DNA from 3 places in the Streptomyces sp. NPDC093149 genome. Region 1 is predicted to be linked to each of the others. Evidence: riboswitches for the same ligand, from Rfam matches in the RefSeq annotation. Region 1 holds a riboswitch; each other region holds the start of a gene.
What was found. A riboswitch is a leader RNA that binds a small molecule or an ion and turns the genes downstream of it on or off. The one in region 1 is predicted to bind thiamine pyrophosphate.

Region 1 (7,223 bases):
ACGGTTCCTCGCCGATGTGCCCGGCGCCGATGTTCTCGTGCCGGTCCTTGTGGGCGCCCACCACGTCCTTGGAGTCATTGGCGTGGATCAGTTTCAGCCGGCCCTCGCCGACCGTCTCCACCAGCAGGTCCAGGGTCTGCCGCATGCCTGCGGGGCCCGCCAGATCGTGGCCCGCCGCGTAGATGTGGCAGGTGTCGAGGCAGACACCGAGCCTGGGGTGGGCGTCGAGTGCGTCGAAGTACGGGCCGAAGTCCCAGGTCCGCGAGCAGAGCGAGAACCCCTGCCCGGCGGTCGACTCCAGCAGGAGGTACGGGTCGTCGTCGTGTGTCAGCTCGTCCAGGAGCGGCCGCAGGTGCGTGCGTACCTGGTCGAGGGCCTGCGCGCGCGGCCGGCCGCCGGTCGCCGAACCGGTGTGCACCACGACGCCCAGGGCGCCGATCTCACGGGCCCGGCGCAGCGAGTGGCGCAGCGATTCCACGGACTTCTCGACGGTGGCCTCGGTGTGCGAACCGAAGTTGATCAGATACGGGGCGTGGACGTAGGCGGGTATGGATCCGGCGGCGCACTCGGCGCGGAACTGCTCGTCCTGGGCCGGGTTGCCGACGGGCGTCGCCCAGCCGCGCGGGTTGGCGACGAAGACCTGGACGGCCTCCGCCCCCATCTCGCGGGCGTAGGAGAGGCCCACCTTGGCGAGGCCGCCGGCCACGGGGACATGGCCGCCGACGGGGTTGCGCATGTGGATCTAGAGTCCCTTGGTCTTGATGGTGATGGTGCTGCCCTCGGGGGCCTGCTTGCCGCCGTCGACGGACTGGCTCGCGATCGTGTCGCTGAAGGAGAGGAACGGACGGTCGACCTTGACCTCGAAGCCCGCGTCCTCCAGCTCGCTCCTGGCGTCGTCGAGATTCTTACCGGTGACGTCCGGGACGTCGATCATCCGCGGCCCCTTGGAGACCGTGAGTGTGATGGTGTCGCCCTCGGCGGCCCGGCTGCCCTCGGCAGGTGACTGATGCGCGATGTCGCCCGCGACCTCGGGGGAATTGACCCGGTCGGGCAGTACCTCGGCCTTCAGTCCCTCCTCGTCCAGCGCGGCGGTGGCGTCCTCGACGGACAACCCGGTGACATCGGGGACATCGACCGGAGCGCCCTTGCTGACCACCAGGGCGACGGCGGAGTCCGGGTGGCGCTCGGTGCCCGCCTCGGGGTCCGTACGGATCACCTCGCCCCGGTCCGTCTCCTCGCTGAACTCCTTGGTGACCATGCCGGGCACCAGACCGGCCTTCTCCAGCGCACGTTTGGCATCGGCCGCCGCGAGGCCCTGGACATCGGGCACCTCCACGATCTCGGGGCCGCGCGAGACGACCAGCGTCACCGCGTCGTTCCCCCGGATGCGGGCGCCGGAACCGGGGTCGCTGCTGATGACCTTGCCGCGCGGCACGGTGTCGCTGTAGTCCCGCTCGACGCCCTTGAGCTCCAGGCCCGCGTCCGAGAGCCGCTTCTGGGCGGCCTTCTCGGTCTGCCCGAGCAGCGAGGGGACCCGGGTGAACTGCCCGGAGTTGATGTACCAGACACCGGTGCCGACCCCCAGCACCAGCAGTACGGCGACGACCGCGGCTATGAGGGAGCGGCGCGGATCGAGTCGGCGCCGGGCCCCCGGTGCGGGCTGCGTCGATATCGGTGGCATTTCCAGCCGGCTGGTGTGGTGGGCGACGCCCTGGTCGGCCGGGAGCAGCCGGGGGATCACGCTCGTGCGGTCCTCGGCGGCGTCGTGCGTCTCGGCGAGGGCCTGCGGCGGTACGGCGTCGAGCTGGGCGTCGGTGAGTCCGGAGCGGGCCTCCCGGGTCTCGGCGAGCAATGCCACCGCGTCGAACGGGCGGACCTCGGGGTTGCGGGCGGTGGCGCTCGCCACCAGGTCGTCGAGCTCGACGGGCAGGCCCGCGACGGCGGCCGACGGGGCCGGGACGTCCGCGTTGAGGTGCTGGTAGATGACCTGGGCGGGGGTGTCACCGGCATGCGGCTTGGAGCCGGTCAGCATTTCGTACAGGACGACACCACAGGCGTACACATCGGTGCGGGTGTCCGCCGTGCCGTGCTCTATCTGCTCCGGGGCGAGGTAGGAGACGGTGCCCAGGACGGACCCGGTGGTGTTGGTGACGGCGCCCACGGCCCGGACGAGCCCGAAGTCGGCGACCTTGACCCGGCCGTCATCCCCTATGAGGACGTTCTCCGGCTTCATGTCGCGGTGCACGAAGCCCGCCCGGTGCGCGGCGCCGAGCGCGGCGAGAACCGGTTCCAGGATGTCCAGTGCGGCTCTCGGCTGAAGGGCGCCGCGATCGCGCAGTACGTCGCGCAGGGTGCAGCCCGCGACGTACTCCATCGCGAGGTAGACGTACTGCCCCTGGGCACCCTGGTCGAAGACCGCGACCACATTGGGGTGCGCCAGCCGGGCCACGGACTTGGCCTCACGGATGAAGCGCTCCACGAACGAGGCGTCGGTGGCGAGCGCCGGGTGCATCACCTTGAGGGCGAGCACCCGGTCGAGCCGGGTGTCCACGGCCCGGTAGACCGTGGCCATGCCGCCCACGGCGATGCGGGCATCGACGCGGTAACGGCCGTCGAGCAATTGCCCGACAAGAGGGTCCTGGAGGGTCGTATCCACGCATGCGAGTCTACGAGCAGCCACGGACACGACCCACGGGCCGGGGCACAGCCGGGGCAGTACTGCAGCCGAGCCGTGACAGGGACACGCACCCCGAGGCGTCCCGGCGGGCCACGGCCGGGCCGCGGTGGGCTCCGGCGGATCAGAACGCCGGACGTTCCGGGTCCAGCACCGCGCGTCCCTCCACCGGTGACGAAGCCTCGGCGAAGTGCCGGCGCGGGATCCGGCCCGCGCGGTACGCCAGCCTCCCGCCCTCCACCGCGTGCCGCATCGCCGCGGCCATCAGCTCGGGTTCCTGGGCCCGGGTCACCGCGGACGCCAGCATCACCGCCGCGCACCCCAGCTCCATCGCGAGCGCCGCGTCCGACGCCGTTCCGGCGCCCGCGTCGAGGATCACCGGCACCCGGGCCTGCTCGACGATCAGCTGGAAGTTGTGCGGGTTGCGGATGCCGAGGCCGGAGCCGATGGGGGAGCCGAGCGGCATGATCGCCGCGCACCCCACGTCCTGGAGCCTGCGGGCCAGCACCGGGTCGTCATTGGTGTAGGGCAGCACGGTGAAGCCGTCGTCCACCAGAGTCTCCGCGGCGTCCAGCAGCTCGATCGGATCGGGCAGCAGGGTCCGCTCGTCGGCCACCACCTCCAGCTTGATCCAGTCGGTGCCGAGCGCCTCGCGGGCCAGCCGGGCGGTCAGCACGGCCTCGCCCGCGGTGAAGCAGCCCGCCGTGTTCGGCAGCACGCGGATGGAGAGCCGCCGGAGCACGGAGAGCACCGAACCCTGCACGGTCGGATCGAGGCGGCGCATCGCGACGGTGGTCAGTTCGGTACCGGAGGCGGTCAGCGAGCGTTCCAGCACGTCGAGGCTGGGTGCCCCGCCGGTTCCCATGATCAGCCGGGAGCCGAAGGCGGTGTCGCCGAGGGTGAAGAGGTCGTCGGACACGGTCAGCCTCCCTGGACCGCGGTCAGGACCTCGACGCGGTCCCCGTCACCGAGTACGGCGGTGGACCATTGGCCGCGCGGGACGACGGTCTCGTTGACGGCGGCCGCGACGCCGGAGTGCGCGGTGGTCAGGGTGGCGACGAGGGCGTCCAGGGTGGTGCCCGCGGCGAGCGGGCGGACCTCGCCGTTCACGGACACGGACAGGGGTGCGAGGCCGGGCCGGGGCGTGGAAGCGGCCATGGAGAGGGGCGTGGGCTCGGTCATGCGGGCTGCTCCTGACGTACGGGGGCGGCGGGCGGGAAACGGGACGGGGTGAAGGGGCGGGCCGGCTCGGGCAGCTCGCCGTCGGCCAGGAGTGCCGCCATGACGTCACCGGTGATGGGCGTGAGCAGCACTCCGTTGCGGTGGTGGCCGGTGGCGAGGTGGAGGCCGGGCAGGGCGGTGGGGCCGAGCAGCGGCGCGTTGTCGGGGGAGGCGGGGCGCAGACCGGCGCGGGTCTCGGTGAGCGGCAGTTCGGTGATGCCCGGCACCAGTTCGTGGGCGTCCCGCAGCAGTTCGTAGACGCCGCCCGCGGTGACGGTGGTGTCCCAGCCCATCTCCTCGCTGGTGGCGCCGACGACCAGTTCGCCGTTCTCGCGCGGTACGAGATAGACATGGCTGCCGCGGACCACGGCCCGGACCGTCCGGGTGAGGAAGGGCGCGTACGCGGCGGGCACCGTCAGCCGCAGCACCTGCCCCTTCACCGGACGGACCGGCGGCACGACCTCGTCGGGCAGTCCCGGGAGCCTGCCGCTCAGGCTGCCCGCGGCGAGCACGACCTGGTCGGCGGTGAGTTCCGCACCCCCGGCGAGGACGGCTCCGGCGGCCCGGTCGCGGACCACCCTCAGGCGCTCCACCCATCCGCGGTGGAAGTCCACCCCGGCCCGCTCGCAGGCGGTCAGCAGAGCGGCGGCCAGCCGGCGGGGGTCGATCTGATGGTCGCCGTCGACCCGCAGACCGCCGCGGACGCCCGGCGCGAGCATCGGCTCCAGGCGGCGGCATTCGCGGCCGGTGAGCCACTCCGACTCCAGGCCGGAACGCTGCTGCAGGGCGTGCAGTTCCCGCAGATGGGCGCGGTCGTCGGAGTCCAGCGCGACGGCCAGCGTGCCGCAGGCGCGAAAGCCCGTCTCCCGCCCGCTCGCCGCCTCCAGTTCGGCCGCGAAGTCGGGATAGCGGGCGGCCGAGGCGACATTGAGGCCCAGCAGCATCTGTTCGCCGTAGTGGAGTTCGGTGACGGCGGCCAGCATGCCGGCCGCCACCCGGGCGGCCCCGCCGCCCGGTTCGGGGTCGACGACCGCGGTGCGCAGTCCGCGTTGCGCGGCCCGCCAGGCGGTCACCAGACCGATGATCCCGCCCCCGATGACGAGGACGTCGGATCCGTCCTTGTTCCGTGTAGAACGCATGGGCGTCCAGCCCCTCCCTTCGCCGGCATGACCCGGATCAGGTTCGTACGGTCGGAGGCCGCCGCAGCCTCCCTCTCAGCCCGGTGCGTCCGGGCTCCCGCGAGTGTTTTACGGTGGCCACCCTAACGGCCTCGCCCACGATCGGCAGCGGCGTCGCGGTGTCCGGGACATCCGCCTCGGATTCGAAGACCCCGGACGCCGCTCCTTCTCCCGCTGCCGATCGTGGGTGAGGCCGTGAACCCCGCCCGCCGGACCCAGTAAGGGAGCAGCCCCCGTGGCCCGTTCGCTCGACGGACTCGTCCTCTCGCCGGTCGCCGACCAGGCCCCGGGGCAGGTCGGTACCCGTACCCGTTTCACGTACCACGAGGAGAACGGCCGGATCTGGGCCGAGTACGCGGGCGGCGACGTGGTCCGCGGCCACCTTGTCGGTACACGCGTCGACGACACCCTCGACTTTCGCTACGTCCAGCTGAAACAGGATGGAACGACCTCCTCCGGCCACTGTGTCTCCACCGTCGTCGACCTCGCGGACGGCAGGGTCCGGCTGGACGAGCGGTGGGAATGGGAGTCCCGGGACGGCAGCGGTACGAGCACGGTGGAGGAACTCCCCTTTCCTGACGATGCGTCAGATGTTTAAGGTGTACGGGTGAGCGAGCAGCAGCAGTCGGAGCGGTGGGACCGGCGGGCGGGGCGACGTGTCGTCATCGTCGGCGCCGGCATGGCCGGAGTACAGACGGCGGTGGCCCTGCGGGAGCAGGGCTTCACCGGCCCCGTCACCCTGATCGGTGCCGAACCGCACCAGCCCTACGACCGGCCCCCGCTGTCCAAGGCGGTACTGCTGGGCGAGGCCGAGGGCTCGGCGTTCGACATCGACTTCGAGGCACTGGACATCGATCTGCGGCTGGGGTGCGAAGTCACCGGCGTGCGGCCCGGGGCGCACGAGCTGGACACACCGTCAGGGCCGGTTCCCTACGACGCCCTGGTGGTCGCGACCGGCGCCGAACCGATCGTCCTGCCCGGTACCGAAGGCGTTCCCGGTGTCCATCTGCTGCGTACCCTCGACGACGCGGCGCGACTGCGGCCCGTCCTCGACGAGCGGCACGGCGTCGTGGTCGTCGGCGCGGGCTGGATCGGCGCGGAGTTCGCCACCGCGGCCCGCGCCGCGGGCTGCGAGGTCACCGTCGTCGAGGCCGCCGACCGGCCGCTCGCCGGCGCGATGCCCGCCGAGGTCGCCGCCCCGATGGCCGCCTGGTACGCCGAGAGCGGCGCCGAACTCCTCACGGGGGCCCGGGTCGAGCGCATCGAACCCGGCCGCGTGATCCTCGCGGACGGCCGTGCGATCCCGGCCGGAGCGGTCGTCGTCGGCATCGGCGCACGGCCCTCCACCGCCTGGCTGGCCGGTTCCGGCATCGCCCTCGGCCCCGACGGATCGGTGACCGCCGACGATGCCCTGCGCACCTCGCTGCCCGATGTGTACGCGGTGGGCGACTGCGCCTCGTTCCCCTCCGCCCGATACGGCGAACGCCTGCTCGTCCACCACTGGGACAACGCCCTCCAGGGGCCGCGCACCGCCGCCGCCAACATCATCGCGGCAGGGGCCGAGGGCGGTCCGGCGCCACAGACGTACGACCCCGTGCCGTACTTCTGGTCCGAGCAGTTCGGCCGGTTCGTGCAGTACGCGGGCCACTGTGCGGCGGCCGACACCCTGCTGTGGCGCGGCGATCCGGCGGACCCCTCCTGGTCGGTGTGCTGGCTGCGCGACGGCGTCCTGGTCGCGGTCCTCGCCGTCGGCCGCCCCCGCGACCTGGCGCAGGGGCGCAGGCTCATCGAGGCGGGGGCGCGGCTCGATCCGGCACGGGTCGCGGACCCCTCCGTACCGCTGAAGTCGGCGACCCCCTGACGGCGTACCCCGCACCCCCGTACGGTCGGCCCGGCTACCGACTGTCGGTCCGGGATGGCACGCTTGTCCCCGTGACCGAGATTGACGCAAAGATCGATGCTCTCGTCCCTGCCTGGCTCCACCTCCCCGACATCGCGGAAATGCTCGATGTCGAGGTGACGCGCGTGCGGCAGCTGGTCAAGGAGGGCCAGCTCATCGCCGTGCGACGTGGTGAGAACCGGGCGCTGCAGGTGCCTGCCGCCTTCATCGCGGGCAACAAGGTCGTCAAGGGCCTCTCCGGCACCCTGAC
Region 2 (7,223 bases), on a different contig from region 1:
GCGCCGCTCGTGGCCTTTCTCGACCGCACCGACAAGCTCGTGCCGCTCGGGCAGGAGTGCACGTTGGGTGACTTCGAGGGCAATCTGGAAGAGGCCCTGGGCCGGATCCTCACGGAGGAACAGAACGCCGGCTGAAGAGCGCGGCGCCGCAGGTCGGCCCGCCGGTCGAACACGACACCCGCCGAATGGGTGAATCGCTCTCCGTGTGGGGGCGTTCAAGCCCTCGCCCTTCGACGGCGGCCCTTCCCGGTCCGTACGGGTGCTGGAGCTACGGCTTCCGCGCCGAGCCCCGTGCGGTCCGCGGAGACGACCAGCGCGGCGAGCAAGGTCGTCACCGGCACCGAGGCGACCAGCCCGATCGAGCCGACCAGCGTTCGTACGATCTCCTCCGCCACCAGTTCGCTGTTGGCCACCGTCCCCACGCTGCTCCGGGCGATCGAGAACAGCAGCAGCAGCGGCAGCGCGGCGCCCGCGTAGGCCAGCACCAGCGTATTGACGACCGAGGCGATGTGATCACGCCCGATCCTGATCCCTGCCCGGTAGAGACCCCGCGCACCCATCGTCGGGTTCGCCTGGTGCAGTTCCCAGACCGCAGATGTCTGGGTGACTGTCACATCGTCGAGCACCCCGAGCGAGCCGATGATCACACCGGCCAGCAGCAGGCCGCTCATGTCGATGTGCGGGTACAGGCCGTGGATGAGGCCGGTGCTGTCATCGGTGTTGCCGGTCAGGCCGGCCCAGCCGATGAAGAGTGATCCGAGCAGCCCGATCAGCAGCAGGGAGATCAGGGTGCCGATGACGGCGACCGAGGTGCGGGCGGTCAGGCCGTGGCACATGTAGAGCGCGATCAGCATGATCGCACTGGCCCCGATCACTGCGACGAGCAGTGGATTCGAGCCCTGGAGGACGGCCGGGAGGATGAACAGCGTCAGCACGGCGAACGACACGGCGAGCGCGACCAGTGCCATCACGCCGCGCATCCTGCCCACCGCGACCACCACCAGGGCGAAGATTCCGGCGAGCAGTGTCATCGGGAACTTCCGGTTCACATCCGTCACCGAGTACTGCAGATCATGGGGGGCGTCCGGGGCGTACGCCACGACCACGCCCTGTCCCTCGCGCAACTGACGCGGTGCGTCGGGCTGGACGATCTCGAGGAACGTCCGGCCCTTGTCGTGACCGGTCGTCACTTCGACGGTGGCTTTCTCGCACAACCCCGCCCCGTTCCCCGGCGGCGTCGTGGGGTCGCCACTGGTGGGCATCTGGGCGGCGTTCACTTCCTTGCAGTCCACCTTGTCGATCCTCACCACCTTGGCCTGCTGGGTCTGCCGGTCGAATCCGACACCGGTCCGCTCGTGCGGGGGCGCACTTCCCGGCCAGAGCGCCACCAGGCCGACGACGACCGCGGTGGCGAACGGGATCAGTACGGCGGCGATGACCTTGCGCAGATGTTTGGAGACGGGAGCTGCGGGGCCGTGGCCGTGGGAATGGCCGTGCTGATGGCCCTGCGGGTCGGAGTCGTTCTGGGGGGACGTCACCGGCCGATCATCGCAAGAGGAAAAGGGCCCTCTGTTCATTCCGCCGGACAGGGCGCTAGCGTGGGGGGACCTTTGCACACGCGGGAGCTCGGAGCACCGGGCTGAGAGGGCGCTGATATCCGTACATCTGTACGGGACAGGCTGCGCCGACCGCCGAACCTGTTACCGGGTAATGCCGGCGTAGGGAGTAGGTCTCATGACCACATCGGACACACGCACGCCTGCCTCGAACCAGAGCGACGAGGCCGGGAAGTCCATCGGCTGGCACAAGGGGTACGTCCAGGGCTCACGCCCGGACCTCCGGGTGCCGGTCCGTCAGGTGCACCTCACCAACGGCAAGGACGTGACGCTGTACGACACGTCGGGGCCGTACACCGATCCCACCACCGAGACCGATGTCCGTCGCGGTCTCGCACCGCTGCGGGAGAACTGGATCATCGCGCGCGGCGACACCGAGGAGTACCCGGGCCGCCCGGCCCGCCCCGAGGACGACGGGCTCAAGCACACCTCACCGCGTGGTGGGCTGCGCAACCTCGACGCCGTCTTCCCCGGCCGCCCGCGGCTGCCCCGCCGCAGCCGGGACGGCCGGCCGGTCACCCAGCTCGCGTACGCCCGCCGGGGCGAGATCACTCCGGAGATGGAGTACGTGGCGATCCGGGAGGACGTCGAACCCGAGGTGGTGCGCGAGGAGATCGCCGCGGGCCGGGCCGTGCTGCCGGCCAACGTCAACCATCCCGAGACCGAGCCGATGATCATCGGCAAGCGGTTCCTGGTGAAGGTCAATGCGAACATCGGCAACTCCGCGGTGACGTCCTCCATCGAGGAGGAGGTGGAGAAGATGACATGGGCGACGCGCTGGGGCGCCGACACGGTCATGGACCTTTCCACCGGACGCAACATTCACACCACCCGTGAGTGGGTTCTGCGCAACTCCCCCGTGCCGATCGGCACCGTTCCCCTCTACCAGGCCCTCGAAAAGGTCGACGGCAAGGCTGAGGAGCTGACCTGGGAGATCTACAAGGACACCGTCATCGAGCAGGCCGAGCAGGGCGTGGACTACATGACGGTCCACGCCGGTGTGCGCCTGCCGTACGTTCCGCTGACCGCCCGCCGCAAGACCGGCATCGTCTCCCGCGGCGGCTCGATCATGGCGGCGTGGTGCCTCGCGCACCACAAGGAGTCGTTCCTGTACGAGCACTTCGAGGAGCTCTGCGAGATCCTCGCCACGTACGACGTGACGTACTCGCTGGGCGACGGGCTGCGCCCCGGGTCGATCGCCGATGCCAACGACGAGGCCCAGTTCGCCGAACTGCGCACGCTCGGTGAGCTGAACACGATCGCCAAGCGGTTCGGTGTGCAGACCATGATCGAGGGGCCGGGCCATGTCCCGATGCACAAGATCAAGGAGAACATCGACCTGCAGCAGGAGATCTGCGAGGAGGCGCCGTTCTACACGCTCGGCCCGTTGACCACCGATGTCGCTCCGGCGTACGACCACATCACCTCGGGCATCGGTGCGGCGATGATCGCCTGGTGGGGCACGGCGATGCTCTGCTACGTCACGCCCAAGGAGCACCTGGGCCTGCCCAACCGGGACGATGTGAAGACCGGCGTCATCACGTACAAGATCGCGGCCCATGCGGCGGACCTCGCCAAGGGGCATCCGGGGGCGCAGGACTGGGACGACGCGCTCTCCGACGCCCGCTTCGAATTCCGCTGGGAGGACCAGTTCAACCTGGCTCTCGACCCGGTCACGGCAAGGGAGTTCCATGACGAGACGCTGCCGGCCGAGCCTGCGAAGACGGCGCACTTCTGCTCGATGTGCGGCCCGAAGTTCTGCTCGATGAAGATCTCCCAGGACATCCGTCGTGAACACGGCGGCTCCCAGGCGGAGATCGAGGCGGGCATGGCGGAGAAGTCCAGAGAATTCGCGGCGGCGGGCAACCGCGTCTATCTGCCGATCGCGGACTGAGCCCGTCGCACGGCGCCGGGGGTGGTGAAGGTCTTCTCGCGGACCTTCACCACCCGTCCGCCGCTCTCCGGGGGCGCGACGGGACCGGGGAGCGGTGGCGGCGAACGGGGCGGCGCGTGGGAGTCGACTGATCGTCAGGAGCGCTCTGCGGCAGAGGACTTACCGGCCGTCGTCGATACGAACGGACCCGGTCAGTCCGGTTCGTGCTCAGGCCCGCCGAAGTCGGGGCTGGTGAAGTCCGGACTGGTGAACGTCGGGCGTGGGCCTGCCGCCGGGCCCTCGTCCGGGCTCGTGAAGTCCGGGCTGCTGTAGCCGATCTTCGGGATGCGGTTCGCCGAGCGATGCGGTGTGCGCGATGCGCGGCCGGCCTCGGGGTCGGCGAGCGCGTCCCTGAGGAACGGCAGGATGCCGCGTTCCAGCAGTGCGTGGCGCCATGCCTCCCGGGCGCGTGCCACATCCTCCGGCAGCTCGTCCTCGGCGTCCTCGGAGGGCTGCGACGCCGAGCCGTTGCGCAGCGCGGTGATGAGCAGTCCGACGGCGGCGGCGAGGATCGCGGCGGCCATCACCGCCGCGAAGAACCAGCCCGCGGTGACCATGGTGGAGGCGAAGGACGGCGGCGGGCTGAGCAGTTTCAGCAGATAGCCGGCCAGCAGGAATATGAACGCGGCGGTGCCGGCGAGTACGGGCGCCAGGACCGTTATGACAGCCCCTATGCCGGCGCCCGACCGGTTCTGACGGCCCGTTCCGGGACCGACGCCCGAATCCTCGCCCGCTTCTTCGGCCGGTCCACGCAGCTCTTGCCGGGCCTTCACATAGTGCTCGTACTCGGTGGCGGCCGTGGCGGTGATCAGCGCCGTGGCGTCCAGCGCCATGGTGCGCAGCTGGACGGCATTGAGCCGCTCGCCGACCGCGGCCAGATCCGGTCGTTCATGTGCGTGGCGCAGTGCGTCGTCGAGGATCCGCTCGTACTCGGGGCGGTCCTCGGTCAGCAGGTGCGGAGCGCTTTTCATGTGCATCCCCCGATGCTCCGTTGGGCCTGAGTACCCGCTCGTACCGGGCAGTTGGGCGGAAACGGAGGAGAGCCTGCTACTGATACGCCGATGGTAGAGCGCCCACGGCACGGGGTGACAGGGGGTTTCCGGAAATAGGCCCAGTGATCGGCGCGGTCAGGTCGTGGAAGCGTCTTCCCGGAAGAACGTCAGTCATGCAGGGGCAGTTGGACGACCAGTAGCTTTCCGGCCATGGTCACTCCGCCGTCCATGGCGATGGCGAGGCCGTCCGCGTAGACGTGCGGCCCTTCGACCACGGGGCCGGAACCGTCCTCTCCGTCCTCCGAGCCGACCTCGCCGAGAAGGTACGGAATGGGGCTGTGACCATGGACGATGCGCTGTCCGCCGTAGGCCGACATCAGCTCCCGGACGGCCTGCGGGCCCGCCTCGTCGCGGAAGGCGAACCGCTTGGTGAGCTTCCGGAACAGGTCCCAGCACTCGTCGGCGTCGTTACGCGTGAGAATGGCGTGCACGGTGTCGTTGACGTCCTCGATGTTGGTGCCGTAGTCGAGGTACGCCGTCGTGTCGGAGTGCATCAGCAGATGCCCGTCCTCCTCGACGATCGCGTCGAGCCGGGACATCCACTGGAGGTGGACATCCTGAAGCCGCTCCATGTCGTTCTTCTGGCCGCCGTTGAGCAGCCAGGCGGCCTGGAAGGTGGCGGTGCCCGCGCCGGAGTTCACCGGGGTGTCGCCGAACCGCTTGGCGCCGATGAGCAGCAGTTCGTGATTGCCCATCAGGGCCTTGCAGTAGCCGCCGGCGGCCGCTGCCTCGGCGGAGAGACGCATCACCAGGTCGATGACGCCGATGCCGTCGGGGCCGCGGTCGGTGAAGTCGCCGAGGAACCAGAGCCGGGCATTGCCCGCGGACCAGTTGCCCTCGGCGTCGATGAGGCCCTGTTCGGCGAGGGCGGTGTGGAGCTCGTCCAGATAGCCGTGGACATCGCCGACGACGTACAGCGGTCCGAGCCCCGGCTCCGGAACGGGCCGGGGGTCGGGGACGGCCCGCACCTGGACGGTGTCACCGCGGTTGATCACGGGGAGATCGCGCTCGGTGGGGGTGTACCCCTCAGGCAGTCCGTCTTCCGGGACCGCGTTGCCCGGGTGCGGCGATGAAGGCGGCACCGGGGTCTGCGCATAGGGCGGTACGCGGAAGTCACGCAACGTCGCAGTCCGCACCACGGGTTCCTGACCGGCCCCCTGTGTCATCGACCCCTCCACCACCGTCGCGCCGCCGTACACCTGACGGGCCCTGCTGGTCGGGGTGGTCCGCGGTGTCGTGCGCCCATCATAGGAATGCGAATCGTGCTCTGTGACGCACCAGGGGTGGTGAATCCGGGCGCACGTCAGGTTCACCGGCCGATTGGTCTGAAATCGCCTGATCAGTCCCCTGCGGGGGAGCGGGGCGCGCTGACCGTGGTGCGGGGTGGACGGCGTTGCGAGGACGTCCGGACGATGAGCTCCGTCGGTATCACCTGCTCCACCGGTCCGTCGTGATCGACGCCTTCGATGGCGTCGATCAGCAGTTGGACGACCGCCGTGCCGATTCTGCGCGGCTTGAGCGACAGGGTGGTGATGGGGGGCTCGGTCGTCGCGTACACCGTGGACTCGCTGCAGCAGACCAGCAGGAGGTCCTCGGGGACGCGCAGGCCGTATCTGCGGGCGGCCGCCAGGAGATCGGTGCCGTTGGGGTCGAAGAGCCCGTAGACGGCGTCGGGCCGGTCGGGGCGGGCCAGCAGCCGGTCGGCGGCGACCGCGCCCGCGCACGGGTCGTGGGCGGGATAGGACTCGTACACCGGATCCTGGCCCACGCGCTCGCACCAGTGGAGGTAGGCGGTGGTGGAGAGCCGGGTGTACGTGTCGGTGGTGGTGCCGGTGAGCAGGCCGATGCGGCGGGCCCCGGCGGCGGCGAGATGGTCGAGGAGGTCGAGCACGGCGGCCCGGTGGTCGTTGTCGACCCACGCGGTGACCGGGAGCGTTCCGGCCGGCCGGCCGTCCGAGACGACGGGCAGACCCTGGCGTACGAGTTCCGTGACGACCGGATCCTGGTCGGAGGGGTCGATCACGACGGTGCCGTCGAGAGCGACGTTCGACCAGACGTCGTGGCGTGAGGTGGCGGGCAGGATGACGAGGGCGTAGCCGCGGGCGAGCGCGGCGGAGGTGGCCGCTCTGGCCATCTCTGCGAAGTAGGCGAACTCCGTGAAGGTGAAGGGTTCGTCCCCGTACGTCGTCACGGTCAGGCCGATGAGGCCGGACTTGCCGGTACGGAGGGTTCGGGCCGCGGCGGAAGGGCGGTAGCCCAGGCGCTCAGCGACCTCACGGACATGGCGGCGGGTGGCGTCCGGGAGCCTGCCCTTGCCGTTGAGCGCGTCGGAGACGGTCGTGATGGAGACGCCGGCGGCGGCGGCCACGTCCCGGATTCCCGCTCGTCCCTGCCGGCCGCCGCGCCGGGGTGTCTCCGTCCGGCTCACCTGGTGCTTCCCTGCTGCTGTCATGGCGAGCCGATAGTAGGGCTCGGACAGGCGGTTGGCCCGGCTGCATATTCACTCATTGGCAGGCACGTTTTTGCATGATCATTAGGTGTCAAATGCCTTGCAAAGCAAGAGCGTTGGCTGGATCCACCGTTATGTGTCATGCATCGAACCCGCTGGGCCTACTAAACGGC
Region 3 (7,223 bases), on a different contig from region 1:
GCCAGGCGGCGAACCGTCCGGCGCCCAGCACCCGGGCGGCCTCCTCCTGCCGCGGGTCGAGCTGCGACCACAGCCCGCCCACGGTCCGTACGACCACCGCGTAGTTGAAGAAGACATGGGCGAGCAGAATCGCCCAGACCGTGGTGTCGAGCCGTACGCCCCAGAGCTGGTCGAGGAACCCGCCGCGCCCCAGCAGCGCCAGGAAGGCCGTCCCGACGACGACGGTGGGCAGGACGAACGGAACGGTGACGACCGCCCGCAGCAGTTGTTTGCCGGGGAAGTCGAGGCGGGCGAAGACATAGGCGCCGGGCAGCGCGATCAGCAGGGTGAGCGCGGTCGAGGCCAGCGCCTGCCAGGTGGTGAACCAGAGGACGTCACGGATGTCCGGCCGGGTCAGCACCTCGCCGATCCGGCCGAACTGCCAGACGCCGTCGACCTTCAGCCCGCGGCCGACGATGGCGGTGACGGGGTAGGCGAAGAACAGCGCGAAGAACGCGACGGGCACGGCCATCAGACCGAGCCGCACCGCGCTCCCGCGCCACGCCTTCGCGCGCAACGGGTTCATGCGCCCGAAGCGGCCGCGTGGCTCCTCGCCACGCGTCCGCTGCTCGTCCCCCTCGGGCGCGCCCTTCCCGCCCGCGTCCGATCCGCGTACGGGAGTCTTCGCTACTTCACTACGAGCGAGGACCACGACTGGACCCACTGCTCACGGTTCTTGGAGATCCGATCAGGGGCGACCGTCGTCGGCCTGTCGACCGTCGCGCCGAACTTCGTGAAGAGCTCCGGCAGTTTCGCACCCTCGGTGACCGGGTTCACGAACATGTTGAGCGGCATGTCCTCCTGGAACCGCTTGCTGATCAGGAAGTCCAGCAGGGCCTTGCCGCCCGCCTCGTTCTTCGCACCGTTCAGCAGACCGGCGAACTCGATCTGGCGGAAGCAGGTCCCGGTGGCGACGCCGGTGGGCGCCTCGGCCGGCTGCGGCTTCGCGTAGAGCACCTCGACGGGCGGGCTGGAGGCGTACGAGACGACCAGCGGCCGGTCGGCCTTGGCCTTCCGGCCGCCCGCGGAGCCGGAGAACTCCTCGTTGTAGGCCTGCTCCCAGCCGTCGACGACCTTGACGCCGTTGCTCTTCAGCTTCTTCCAGTAGTCCTGGTAGCCCTTGTCGCCGTAAGTGGCGACGGTGCCGAGGAGGAAGCCGAGGCCGGGCGAGGAGGTCGCGGCGTTCTCGGTGACGAGGAGGTTCTTGTACGCGGGCTTCGCCAGGTCGTCGAAGGACCGCGGCGGTGCCAGCTTCTTGTCGGCGAAGTACTTCTTGTCGTAGTTGACGCAGATGTCGCCCGTGTCGATCGGGGTGACCCGGTGCTCGGCGCCGTCCAGCTGGGTGTCGGCCGCCACCCGGTCGATGCCCTTCGCCTCGTACGGCGTGAAGAGCCCGCTGTCCAGGGCACGGGAGAGCAGGGTGTTGTCGACGCCGAAGAACACATCGCCGCGCGGGGAACCCTTGGTCAGGATCTCCTGGTTGAGCGCGACACCGGCGTCGCCGCTCTTCAGTACCTTGACGGTGTAGCCGGTCTCCTTGGTGAACTCCTTCAGCACGTCCGGGGAGGCGTTGAAGGAGTCATGGCTGACGAGCGTCACGGTCTTCGAGCCGGAGCCCTTCGTGCCGCCGGAACCGGAGGCGGACTTGTCGGAACTCCCGCATCCGGCCAGTGCCGTGACGCCGAGCGCGGCAGCGGCGGCAGTCGCCGCGAGCTGCTTGGTTCTGCGTGTGGTGCTCATTGTGGATTCCTCCTGGGTTTTGGCCAGGAAGAGACGCGGCCCCGCCCGCACAATGCGGGCAGGGCGCAACAGCATGAGTTGATGACCGAACTTCCTACCCGGAATGACCCGGGCGAGGTTCAGAGGGTCTGCGGACGACCTGTCCTCGGTGCCGCACTCTCAGCGCTGTGGCGCTCCCCTGTCGGAATATGAAGTTGATTTCAGGCCCAGGTTACACGGACCGTCCCCGCCTCAGCGCTCGGCCGCCGCCAGCTGTCCACAGGCTCCGTCGATCTCCTGGCCGCGGGTGTCCCGCACCGTCACCGGCACCCCGTGGGCCGCGATCGCCTCGACGAAGGCCTTCTCGTCCTCGGGCCGCGAGGCGGTCCACTTGGAGCCGGGCGTCGGGTTCAACGGGATCAGATTGACGTGCACCCGCTTGCCCTTGAGGAGCCGGCCGAGCAGATCACCGCGCCACGCCTGGTCGTTGATGTCCCGGATCAACGCGTACTCGATGGAGACGCGGCGGCCGGACTTCTCCGCGTACTCCCACGCAGCGTCCAGCACCTCGCGCACCTTCCACCGCGTGTTCACGGGGACGAGCGTGTCGCGCAGTTCGTCGTCCGGCGCGTGCAGGGATACGGCGAGACGGCACTTGAAACCCTCGTCGGCGAAGCGCAGCATCGCGGGCACCAGACCCACGGTGGAGACGGTGATCCCGCGCTGCGAGAGCCCCAGGCCGTCCGGCTCCGGGTCGGTCAGGCGACGGATCGCGCCGACCACCCGGTTGTAGTTGGCGAGCGGCTCGCCCATGCCCATGAAGACGATGTTGGAGAGCCGTGCCGGGCCTCCGGGGACCTCCCCGTCGCGCAGGGCACGCATGCCGTCCACGATCTGGTGAACGATCTCGGCGGTCGACAGATTGCGGTCGAGACCGGCCTGTCCCGTCGCGCAGAACGGACAGTTCATCCCGCATCCCGCCTGGGACGAGATGCACATCGTCACCCGCTCCGGGTAACGCATCAGGACGGACTCGACGAGCGTCCCGTCGTGCAGCTTCCACAGCGTCTTACGGGTGGTGTCGTCGTCACAGCTGATGTGGCGGACCACGGACATCAGGTCGGGGAACATCGCCTCGGCGAGCTTGTCCCTCGAACCGGCCGGGATGTTGGTCCACTCGGCCGGGTCGTGCGCGTACCGCGCGAAGTAGTGCTGCGAGAGCTGCTGGGCGCGGAACGGCTTCTCGCCGATCGCAGCGACCGCTTCCTTGCGCTCGGCGGGCGTGAGGTCGGCGAGGTGCCGCGGCGGCTTCTTGGCTCCGCGGGGCGCGACGAAAGTGAGTTCTCCGGGCTTAGGCATGGTCCATCCAGTGTCGCAGACGCAACGACGAGGGCCCGCCGCCCTGTGGACGACGGACCCTCACGCGTGAATGCCCAGGTCAGGACCATAGATCTCGCAGATCAGCCGGAGCCCACGAACAGCACCAGCAGCAGCCAGACCACCGGGGCGGTCGGCAGCAGCGAGTCCAGCCGGTCCATGATGCCGCCGTGTCCCGGCAGCAGCGTGCCCATGTCCTTGATGCCGAGGTCCCGCTTGATCATCGACTCGCCCAGGTCACCGAGGGTGGCGCTGACCGCGACCGCGAGCCCCAGCAGCAGTCCCTGCCACCAGGAACCGCCGTCGATCAGGAACTGCATGCACAGCGCCCCGGCGACCATCGCGAAGGCGATGGCCCCGAACAGCCCCTCGCGGGTCTTTCCGGGGCTGATGCGCGGCGCGAGCTTGTGCTTCCCGAAGCGCCAGCCGACGGCGTACGCGCCCGTGTCGCTGACCACGGTCAGCAGCAGGAAGGTGAGCACCCGCTGCGGTCCGTCGTCCGCGGTCAGGAGCATCGCGACGAAGGTCGCCAGGAACGGCACGTAGAACGCGGCGAACACCCCGGCCGTGACGTCCTTGAGGTAGCCCTCCGGCGGCTCGGTCATCCGCCAGACGAGCACCGCGAGCGCGGTCAGCGCCATCGCCACCCAGGCACCCTCGGCGCCCCGGGCGTACCCGGCCACCACCATCGCCGCGCCACCGACCGCAAGCGGAACGAGCGGCGCCTTGATGCCCTTGCGCTCCTCCAGCCGCGAGGTGAGCTCCCAGAGCCCCACGACGACGGCGACGGCGATCACACCGACGAAGACGGCCTTCACGATGAACAGCGAGGCGACGATGACGGCGCCGAGCCCCACACCGACCCCTATGGCGGCTCGCAGATCACGGCCCGCACGTTTCTTCTGCGGGGGCGGTGGCGCGGTGGACATGGGCTCCTGCGGCTTCTCGTCACGGAACAGGGGGCCACCGCTCAGGCGTGCGGCCCCCTGGCCCCGGTCATCAGGGTCGTCAGCGTCTCTACCTGCGTCGGGAACGTCCGGCACGATGGGCATGGGCCGAGTCTGCTGGGCGTCATGCACATCGTATGCAGGACCCGCCGGGGCGGCCTGCGTCTCGGGCGCACCCCAGCGACCGGCTCCCTGTGGGGCGCCCCGGGAGGAGTCGTTCATCAGACTTCGAGCAGCTCGGCTTCCTTGTGCTTGAGCAGCTCGTCGACCTGTGCGACGTACTTCGCGGTGGTGTCGTCGAGCTCCTTCTCCGCGCGACGCACCTCGTCCTCGCCGGACTCCTTGTCCTTGACCAGCTTGTCGAGGGTCTCCTTGGCCTTGCGGCGCACGGCCCGGATGGAGATCTTCGAGTCCTCGGCCTTCGACTTCGCGACCTTGATGTAGTCGCGACGACGCTCCTCGGTGAGCTCCGGGAAGGTGACCCGGATGATATTGCCGTCGTTGCTCGGGTTGACGCCCAGGTCCGAGTCACGGATGGCCTGCTCGATGTTGCGCAGCGCGCTCTTGTCGAACGGCGTCACGACGGCCATGCGCGGCTCGGGCACCGAGAACGAGGCGAGCTGGTTGATCGGGGTCAGCGCGCCGTAGTAGTCGGCGACGATCTTGTTGAACATCGCCGGGTGCGCACGGCCGGTACGGATCGCGGCGAAGTCCTCCTTCGCGACGACGACGGCCTTCTCCATCTTCTCCTCGGCCTCAAGGAGGGTTTCTTCGATCACCACGTGCTCCTGCGTGTCTTGAGTGGGCCCGGCTGCTCGGGCCCGGCGGGTCCTGCGTCGCGTCCTCACCTGCACGGTGTCCGACCGGCAGGCCGTTGTCCATCCTTCGGGACCTGTACCGGGGTGTTCCCGGCAGGCCCCGGACCCTCCCGTCGCTTCCCGGGAAGGCCCCCCGGTTCTCAGGTCCGGGTGCCCTGGTCACTCACGAGCGTGCCGATCTTCTCACCCTTGACCGCACGGGCGATATTGCCCGTCGCGGTCAGCTCGAACACGAGGATCGGCAGCTGGTTGTCGCGGCAGAGCGTGATGGCGGTGGCGTCGGCGATCTTGAGATCGCGGGCGAGCACCTCGCTGTACTCGAGCGCGTCGAACTTCACCGCGTCGGGGTTGGTCTTCGGGTCGGAGTCGTAGACCCCGTCCACCCCGTTCTTGCCCATCAGCAGCCCCTGGGCGTCGATCTCCAGGGCGCGCTGGGCGGCAGTGGTGTCGGTGGAGAAGTACGGCATCCCCATACCGGCACCGAAGATGACGACGCGGCCCTTCTCCAGGTGGCGCACGGCGCGCAGCGGGATGTACGGCTCCGCGACCTGCCCCATGGTGATGGCGGTCTGGACGCGTGAGTCGATGCCTTCCTTCTCCAGGAAGTCCTGGAGAGCCAGGCAGTTCATGACCGTGCCGAGCATGCCCATGTAGTCGGACCGGGCCCGGTCCATGCCGCGCTGCTGGAGCTCGGCACCGCGGAAGAAGTTGCCGCCGCCGATGACGACCGCGATTTCCGCACCGTCGCGGACGACTGCCGCGATTTCCCGGGCGATGGCGTGCACGACGTCGGGGTCGACACCGAGACCCCCGCCGCCGGCGAACGCCTCTCCGGACAGCTTCAGCATGAAGCGTCCGGGCACCTTGCCGTCGTCGCGCTTGTGGTCACCTTTTGCGGCGTCCGCGCCCTTGTTCATGGAGATTCTCCTCGTGCACATACGAAGAAGGCCATTGCCGGTGGGTCTGGTGTTCCCCTGCGGCAATGGCCTCCTCGTCAGATCTGCGGTCGTACGGCATGTGTGCGGCCGACGACTGCACTAGACCCTATCGGGGTCCACCGTTGTTCGCGGACGGACTCAGATGCCGACCTTGATGCGCGAGAAGCGCTTCAGGGTGACACCGGCCTCGTCCAGAACCTTCTGGACGGACTTCTTGTTGTCCTTGGCGAACGCCTGCTCCAGGACGACGACCTCCTTGAAGAAGCCGTTGACGCGACCTTCGACGATCTTCGGAAGGGCGGCCTCGGGCTTGCCCTCCTCGCGAGAGGTGGCCTCGGCGACACGACGCTCGTTCTCGACCGTCTCGGCCGGGACCTCGTCACGGTTGAGGTACTTCGGGGCGAAGGCGGCGATGTGCTGCGCGACGTCCTTGGCGACCTCGGCGTTCTCCTTGTCGAGCTCGACCAGGACACCGACCTGCGGCGGGAGGTCGGGCATCGTGCGGTGCATGTACGCAGCCACGTAACCACCGGTGAACTGCGCGAAGCGGTCCAGAACGATCTTCTCACCGAGGTTGGCGTTGGCCTCGTCGACGTACGCCTGGACGGTCTTGCCGGCCTCGATCTCGGAGGCGAGCAGCGCGGCCAGGTCGGCCGGCGAGGTCGCGGCGACGTGGGCGGCGAGCGTGTTGGCGACGGTCTGGAACTTCTCGCCCTTGGCGACGAAGTCCGTCTCGCACTTCAGCTCGAGCAGAACGCCGGAGGTCTTGTCCTCGGAGATGAGGGAGACGACGGCACCGTTCTCGGCAGAACGGCCCTCGCGCTTGGCGACGCCCTTCTGACCCTTGATACGGAGCTCCTCGACGGCCTTGTCGACGTTGCCGTCGGCCTCGTCGAGCGCCTTCTTGCAGTCCATCATGCCGGCGCCGGTCAGCTCGCGGAGCTTCTTGACGTCAGCGGCGGTGTAGTTCGCCATGAGTCTGTGTTTCTCTCTCGAAGTCTGAAAGATCTACGGGTGAACGGCGGGGGCGGTGCTTGTGGCACCGGCCCCCGCCGTCATCAGCCGTGACGGAGGTCAGGCCTGCTCGGCGTCCGCGGCCGGGGCCTCGGCAGCGGCCTCGGCCGGCTTCTCGGCGTCCGCGGCCTTCTCGGTCTCGGCGGAGGACTGCACCTCGGCGTCGGCCTTCTTGTCGCCCTCGAGCAGGTCGCGCTCCCACTCGGCGAGCGGCTCACCGGCGGCCTTCTCGCCCGGCTTCGAGTCACCGGTGGCGGCACCGGAACGGGCGATGAGGCCCTCGGCGACAGCGTCGGCGATCACGCGGGTGAGCAGGGTGACGGAGCGGATCGCGTCGTCGTTGCCCGGAATCTTGTAGTCGACCTCGTCGG

Region 2: linked by a shared signal. The riboswitch ahead of thiC (phosphomethylpyrimidine synthase ThiC) and the one ahead of thiO (glycine oxidase ThiO) in region 1 are both predicted to bind thiamine pyrophosphate.
Region 3: linked by a shared signal. The riboswitch ahead of ACIQCZ_RS29060 (thiamine ABC transporter substrate binding subunit) and the one ahead of thiO (glycine oxidase ThiO) in region 1 are both predicted to bind thiamine pyrophosphate.

The regions. Positions count from the first base shown of each region.
Region 1 covers NZ_JBIVON010000007.1:107,566-114,788, forward strand. The annotation lists gene ACIQCZ_RS21945 (deoxyribonuclease IV) at 1-736, opposite strand, end outside; gene pknB (Stk1 family PASTA domain-containing Ser/Thr kinase) at 743-2,656, opposite strand; gene ACIQCZ_RS21955 (thiazole synthase) at 2,799-3,593, opposite strand; gene thiS (sulfur carrier protein ThiS) at 3,596-3,856, opposite strand; gene thiO (glycine oxidase ThiO) at 3,853-5,034, opposite strand; TPP riboswitch at 5,032-5,145, opposite strand; gene ACIQCZ_RS21970 (hypothetical protein) at 5,309-5,671, shown strand; gene ACIQCZ_RS21975 (NAD(P)/FAD-dependent oxidoreductase) at 5,681-6,934, shown strand; gene ACIQCZ_RS21980 (Rv2175c family DNA-binding protein) at 7,006-7,223, shown strand, end outside.
Region 2 covers NZ_JBIVON010000005.1:383,419-390,641, forward strand. The annotation lists gene ACIQCZ_RS18280 (SsgA family sporulation/cell division regulator) at 1-135, shown strand, start outside; gene ACIQCZ_RS18285 (YibE/F family protein) at 216-1,538, opposite strand; TPP riboswitch at 1,609-1,742, shown strand; gene thiC (phosphomethylpyrimidine synthase ThiC) at 1,735-3,510, shown strand; gene ACIQCZ_RS18295 (hypothetical protein) at 3,702-4,526, opposite strand; gene ACIQCZ_RS18300 (metallophosphoesterase) at 4,709-5,767, opposite strand; gene ACIQCZ_RS18305 (LacI family DNA-binding transcriptional regulator) at 5,941-7,053, opposite strand.
Region 3 covers NZ_JBIVON010000011.1:41,517-48,739, forward strand. The annotation lists gene ACIQCZ_RS29055 (ABC transporter permease) at 1-511, opposite strand, end outside; gene ACIQCZ_RS29060 (thiamine ABC transporter substrate binding subunit) at 667-1,779, opposite strand; TPP riboswitch at 1,853-1,969, opposite strand; gene rlmN (23S rRNA (adenine(2503)-C(2))-methyltransferase RlmN) at 2,011-3,117, opposite strand; gene ACIQCZ_RS29070 (phosphatidate cytidylyltransferase) at 3,219-4,304, opposite strand; gene frr (ribosome recycling factor) at 4,304-4,861, opposite strand; gene pyrH (UMP kinase) at 5,041-5,817, opposite strand; gene tsf (translation elongation factor Ts) at 5,977-6,813, opposite strand; gene rpsB (30S ribosomal protein S2) at 6,913-7,223, opposite strand, start outside.